DNA from 3 places in the Serratia sp. NA_112.1 genome. Region 2 is predicted to be linked to each of the others. Evidence: predicted binding sites of a transcription regulator. Region 2 holds the regulator's gene; each other region holds the start of a gene.

Region 1 (2,274 bases), on a different contig from region 2:
ATCTTCATTTAAGCGCATCGCCATAACTCACCCCACCCGCAATTGCTGTGAATGCTGTGAACGTTTGGCTTGTGCCGTGGCGGCCAGATCCAAGTCGCGACCCAGCAGCAGCAGCACCTGAGCAGCCACGTCGCCAACCTGAGCGCGATGACCGCTGATTACACGGGCAAAGATATTATAAATCACCACCGCCGGGATCGCGGCAACCAGCCCCAATGCGGTTGCCAGCAGCGCTTCAGCGATGCCGGGAGCAACCACGGCCAGGTTGGTGGTCTGCGAATGAGCGATGCCGATGAAGCTATTCATGATGCCCCAGACGGTGCCGAACAGACCGACAAACGGCGAGATGGCACCGATAGTCGCCAGGAAACCATTGCCACGCCCCATGTTACGGCTGTAGCCCGCAACGCGACGCTCCAGTCGGAAACCGGTACGTTCCTTGATACCGTTGTTGTCGTTAGACTCTGCCGACAGTTCCAGCTCGTTCTGCGCATCGCTGAGTAATACAGAACTGATGCTCTCGTCCGAGAAGTTCTGTGCCAGCTCGGAGGCTTCATCCAGCGAGCGGACGTTGGCCAACGCCAGCTGTTCGCGGCGCAGGCGGCGCTTGGCGCGGATCAGTTCGCTGCCCTTGGAAAACAGGATGGTCCAGGTGACGATAGACGCCAACACCAAACCGATCATCACGATTTTCACCACGATGTCCGCATGCTGGTACATGCCCCATACGGACAAGTCCATACCGCGAGTTTCCGGCGGCTGGATGGTCGGTTGCGGATTCAGCGGGGTGATACTTTCAGGCACGGCTGCGGCAGGCGCAGAGGCCGGAGCAACGCTCTGGGTAACGGCCGGATTAGTCGCCGGTGCAGCCTGAGCGCTACCGGCCAGACCCACTACCAATACCATTGAAGCTAACAGACCACGGCCAAATGCCTGGCCCCATTGCGCCCGGCCCTGACCGAACGATCCTTGATTTAAATGCTTGCCAGCCGTTTTCACGCTGTGCCTCCACCCGTTACCGAACAAAATTGAAGAATAATTCAGCGTGCGATCATATCAAACCAATCAGGGATTGATAGTAGTTCTCATTATTATTTACCAAATAATCGGCAAAACGACGCCGCCCGAACGGGTAAATTGCCATTGCTTTTACATTTAGCAGTTAAAACGTCTGGATGGCTATCATGCATCATGCTAACTTAAGGGCTATCGCAAATACCCCGTGAAGACCAAGCCAAAGGTGGGCCAGCTCCTATGACGTCAAAAAACATCGAAACCACCCTGATCGGCGCAGGACGCAGCAAGCGCTACACCCAGGGCTCCGTCAATCCCGTCACCCAACGCGCTTCTTCACTGGTCTTTGATTCGGTGGCGGCCAAAAAGCACGCCACCGCCAAACGGGCACACGGCGAACTGTTTTATGGCCGGCGCGGCACCCTGACCCACTTCGCGTTACAGGATGCGATGGTTGAGCTGGAAGGCGGCGCAGGTTGTGTACTTTACCCTTGCGGCGCGGCGGCGGTTTCCAACGCCATTTTGTCCTTTGTCAGCGCCGGCGACCACCTGTTGATGACCGGCTCGGTGTATGAACCCACGCAGGATTTTTGTAGCCATATTCTGAGCCGCATGAACGTGGCAACCACTTATTTTGACCCGCTGATCGGTGCCGATATCGCCGGGCTTATTCAGCCCAATACCCGCGTGGTGTTTCTTGAATCCCCCGGCTCGATCACCATGGAAGTTCAGGATATCCCGGCCATGGTGCAGGCAATTCGCGCGGTGGCACCTGAAGTGGTGATCATGATCGACAATACCTGGGCGGCCGGTGTGCTGTTCAAGGCGCTGGACTTCGACATTGATATTTCGATTCAGGCCGGGACCAAATACATTATCGGCCACTCCGATTACATGCTCGGCACCGCCGTGGCAAACCAGCGCTGTTGGGATCAACTACGCGAATACTCTTATCTGATGGGCCAGATGGTAGACGCCGATACAGCCTATATGGCCAGCCGTGGCCTGCGCACGCTGGGCGTCCGCCTGAAGCAGCATCAGCAAGGCAGCATCGAAGTCGCCAACTGGCTGGCCAAACGGCCGGAGGTAGCGGTGGTCAATCACCCGGAGCTGCCCAGCTGCAAGGGCCACGAGTTTTACCGCCGTGATTTCAGCGGCTGCAACGGCCTGTTTTCTTTCGTGCTGAAACAGCGTCTGAGCGACGCGCAGTTGGCCGAGTATCTCGACAACTTCAACCACTTCAGCATGGCCTATTCCTGG
Region 2 (2,274 bases):
TGCGGCGCGGCGTTAAGGATGACGCCCGATCAACATCGTTTTATTCCACCCGGTATCGCATAAACGTGATAAAACCCCGGGGTAAATTTCTGGCATGATACGCAATTACCGGTGAGGGTCCCCCTTGCCATGGCATCATTTTAATCGGTGTTATCGTGGTCATCGCTAACATCGTGTAATGCAATTTATTGAATTTAAAGGTTATACGCGATATGGCTAATGTAGGCATTTTCTTTGGCAGCGACACTGGCAATACCGAAAACATTGCCAAGATGATCCAGAAAATTCTTAAGCAACAGTTTGGTGACGATGTGTGCGAAATTCACGACATCGCCAAAAGCAGCAAAGAAGACCTGGAAGGCTTCGATATTCTGTTGCTCGGTATCCCAACCTGGTACTACGGTGAAGCCCAGTGCGACTGGGATGACTTCTTCCCAACGCTGGAAGACATCGACTTCAACGGCAAGCTGGTAGCCCTGTTTGGCTGTGGCGATCAGGAAGACTACGCAGAATATTTCTGTGATGCAATGGGCACCATCCGCGACATCATTGAACCGCGTGGCGCTGCCATAGTCGGCCACTGGCCAACCAAAGGCTATCATTTCGAAGCCTCAAAAGGTTTGGCAAGCGACAGCCACTTTATTGGTCTGGCAATTGACGAAGACCGTCAACCTGAGCTGACCAATGAGCGTGTTGAAGGCTGGGTAAAACAAATCGTCGAAGAGCTGAGCCTGGCCGAAATCGTCGGCTAACGCCAAACGTTGAACAAAAGCCCTGCAAAGTGCATAGTGTTGCCAGCAGGGCCATCATTGGCAGTACTGATTACTGCAATCGAAGATACATATTTGTAACTTCCCACATCGTCAAGGTAGACTGAGTTATCGGTTTATCCCGCCCATCAAGACGTTGCGTGTGCAACATGCAATAGTGCAATTATATCTTTGTTAACAACCGGCGGTTTCTATTTAGGTCAACCGGTTCTATAATGAGACGCAATTAACTCTTTGTGCCGACCGATGCCACAGGCGAGAACGCCTCAACTTGATTAGCATAGTAACAGGACTGAATCCGCATGACTGACAACAACACCGCATTGAAGAAGGCCGGCTTAAAAGTCACGCTTCCGCGACTCAAAATCCTGGAAGTACTGCAAAATCCGGAATGCCATCACGTCAGTGCGGAAGATCTGTACAAAAAACTGATAGATATGGGCGAAGAAATTGGCCTGGCTACGGTTTACCGCGTACTGAACCAATTTGATGATGCCGGCATTGTGACCCGTCACAACTTCGAAGGCGGCAAGTCCGTGTTCGAACTGACCCAGCAGCATCACCACGATCACCTGATTTGCCTGGACTGCGGCAAAGTGATCGAATTCAGCGATGAATCAATCGAAGTTCGTCAGCGTGATATCGCCAAGCAACACGGCATTAAGCTCAGCAACCACAGCCTGTACCTGTACGGCCACTGTGCAATTGGTGACTGCCGCGAAGACGAAACTCTGCACGATAAAAAATAATGCCCTTAACCGGCATTAAGAACCGCCTTAACTGAACAGATAAAAAAATCCCCGGACAGGCCCGGGGAAAGTTCACAGCTTGAAATACAACAATTGCAGAGGCACTTCTTTCCGTCTTCCCACTTACACTCACTTCACCGTCAACTCACCCGCCGACACGCGGATGGGCAAACCTCTTCACAGCTCATACTCAAGAAACAGCAACCGATCAAAAAACAACGGCCAGGCGTGATCGAATACACCTCGAACACGGAACCCCTTGTTCAGATAAATTTGGCTGGCATCACTGCGTTGCCATACACATAGCACGATATTTTTCGCCTGGTGCTGTTGTGCTCGCTGCTTTATCAGCGCAAACAATTGGTTAAAATGCCCTTGTCCGCGGAATTGACTCTCGATTGCCAGACTGCAGATGAAATAATCGTCAGCAGTGCACAGGCTTTGCACAAAGCTGTCATAAGCCTCATCAAGCGGTTTTATTTCATCGCGATAATGATAATCCGCTTCTATGCCATACAGCTCGCTGATGGTGGCCGCATTAAAAAAGCCGACAAACTCTCCACGCCGATCGTAAGCTACCGTGATCAGCCCGAGATAAGGCTCAATATTTTGCGCCTGCTGCAATGACACCAGATCCAGCCCAGCTCGATTGCCGATAGAGCAGTATTCAAGGTAACTGGTGGTGAAAATCAGCTTTGCCATGCGAGTCTTATCGGCTGCACTCGCCTGCCGCCCCGGTAGAAAATGCAATGCCC
Region 3 (2,274 bases), on a different contig from region 2:
CCTCTTTCAAATGGTTGCTGAAATCGATGCGAGCGGAACGGGATTTGATGATGTGCAGATATTGCACGCCGGTGCCAGCGATGACCGTGGACAGCAGCAGCAGCAGTGCGAAACCGAGACCGAGTTTTTTACCCACGGTGAGATGAACAAACTTTCCTGCCAATGTTTTCAATGCCGCCATAATGATTTTCCTTTCCTTTGGGCGAACGTCAATTGAATAAACCATCGGCAAAGAACGGTCAAACTTTAGCGAATTTTGGTCAAAAAAATACCCGCACGAAGCGGGTATCTTCATTTTTGGGGGCGAATTACTTCTTCGCCGCGAAGCGTGCTGCGGCTTCATCCCAGTTAACCACGTTCCAGAATGCCTTGATGTAGTCTGGACGTTTGTTTTGATATTTCAGGTAGTAAGCGTGTTCCCACACGTCCAGGCCCACGATTGGGAAGCCTGAAGCGCCGGCAACGGCTTCGCCCATCAGCGGGCTGTCCTGGTTAGCGGTAGACACTACAGCCAGTTTGTCGCCTTTCAGTACCAGCCAGGCCCAACCTGAACCGAAGCGGGTCGCTGCGGCTTTCTCGAACTCTTCCTGGAATTTCTCAACGCTGCCGAAATCACGTTCGATAGCCGCTTTCAGGGAGCCACCCAGAGTGGTGCCGATTTTCAGGCCTTTCCAGAACAGGCTGTGGTTAGCGTGGCCGCCGGCGTTGTTACGCATGAAGGTTCGCTTGTCAGCAGGCACTTTATCCAGATCCTGGATCAGGTCTTCAACGCTGTATTGAGCCAGCTCTGGGTAAGCTTCCAGCACGGTGTTGGCGTTGTTAACATAAGTCTGGTGATGTTTGGTGTGATGGATTTCCATCGTCTGCTTGTCGAAATGCGGTTCCAGTGCGTCGTAGGCGTACGGCAGGGATGGCAGTGAGTAACTCATAATCATCATCTCCAAGGGTATAGGGCGGCGCATTATGTGAGCACCGCGTAAGCAGTCGGATCATTATAGTTATTTAAATGATATTGAAAATGATTATCAATGCCCTACTTATATTGTGGTCTTTGGTTAATCCACAATGCGCTGCGGGTGGGTAAACACCGTGGCACGGCCGGGTTTGCTGAAGCCGACCAACGTCAGGTTGCTGCGCTCGGCGATTTCCACTGCCAGTGACGTGGCGGCAGAAACCACAAACAGGATCTCGACGCCGCACATGGCGGATTTTTGCACCATTTCATAGCTGGCGCGGCTGGAAACCAGGATTGCTCCCTGTTGCCAGTCTTGTTTTGCCCGCACGCCGAGCAGCTTGTCGAGCGCCACGTGGCGTCCTACGTCTTCACAGCCCCCCAGCAGTTCCCCCTGTGGTGAGATCCAACTGGCGGCGTGGGTGCAACCGGTGAGCTGGCCGACGCTCTGCACCTGCTTTAGCTGCTCCAGCGCGTGATCGAGGTTGGTGAGGGAAAAGGTTTGGGTAAACGGCAATGCAGGCAGCGGGCGAAAAATATCCGCCAACTGTTCGATACCGCACACGCCGCAGCCGGTGCGGCCTGCCATGGCACGGCGGCGCTCTTTCAAACCGGCAAAGCGACGGCTGGAAAGCTCAATTTTCACCTCCAGTCCGTTACAAGTTTGGTTAATCTCTATACTGTAAATATCGCGCGGTGACTCGATGATGCCTTCAGACAGGGAAAAGCCCAGGGCGAAGGCCTCCAGATCTTTGGGGGTGCACATCATCACCACGTGAGAAATGCCGTTATAGACCAGCGCGACCGGCACTTCTTCCGCCAGCCAATCCTGCTGTGCGGTGGCGAGTTGCCCGCGTTGATACACCTGAGACCGGGTCACCCCTGTGAGCAAGGTTTCATTGATATGTTGGTCTGGGTTTATATTGTTCACTTAAGTGGCACCTGTTTGTAACACCCACAAATACGCTGTGGTAATATTGCCGCGTAAAAACAACAGTAATTTTAGCGCTTCCCGCTTCCAGGGGGAAAGCGCCATTTGAAACAATGTGACAATCGCAAGTGAAAGGAGACCCCCATGCAGGTCAGCAGAAGGCAGTTCTTTAAGATCTGCGCTGGCGGTATGGCAGGGACGACGGTAGCTGCTCTGGGCTTTGCCCCGGAAGTGGCGTTAGCGGAAACCCGGCAGTACAAACTGCTGCGCGCCCGTGAAACCCGTAATACCTGTACGTATTGTTCCGTCGGCTGTGGGCTGTTGATGTACAGCCTTGGTGATGGCGCCAAAAACGCCAAAGAAAGCATTTTCCACATTGAAGGCGACCCGG

The links. The regulator Fur, encoded in region 2, represses iron uptake genes when iron is present. The targets are predictions, from matches to a motif close to ATAATAATGAGAACNACTATCAA.
Region 1: exbB (tol-pal system-associated acyl-CoA thioesterase) is a predicted target of Fur. The motif match lies at 1,073-1,095, and genes of this name have one in related genera.
Region 3: sodA (superoxide dismutase [Mn]) is a predicted target of Fur. The motif match lies at 1,007-1,029, and genes of this name have one in related genera.

What each region holds. Positions count from the first base shown of each region.
Region 1 is NZ_JBQZFO010000012.1:57,739-60,012, reverse strand. It holds gene exbD (TonB system transport protein ExbD) at 1-24, opposite strand, end outside; gene exbB (tol-pal system-associated acyl-CoA thioesterase) at 28-999, opposite strand; gene metC (cystathionine beta-lyase) at 1,255-2,274, shown strand, end outside.
Region 2 is NZ_JBQZFO010000001.1:342,985-345,258, reverse strand. It holds gene fldA (flavodoxin FldA) at 213-752, shown strand; gene fur (ferric iron uptake transcriptional regulator) at 1,073-1,519, shown strand; gene ACUTQ5_RS01715 (glycosyltransferase) at 1,697-2,274, opposite strand, start outside.
Region 3 is NZ_JBQZFO010000013.1:94,793-97,066, forward strand. It holds gene ACUTQ5_RS19910 (methyl-accepting chemotaxis protein) at 1-181, opposite strand, end outside; gene sodA (superoxide dismutase [Mn]) at 309-929, opposite strand; gene fdhD (formate dehydrogenase accessory sulfurtransferase FdhD) at 1,056-1,883, opposite strand; gene fdnG (formate dehydrogenase-N subunit alpha) at 2,028-2,274, shown strand, end outside.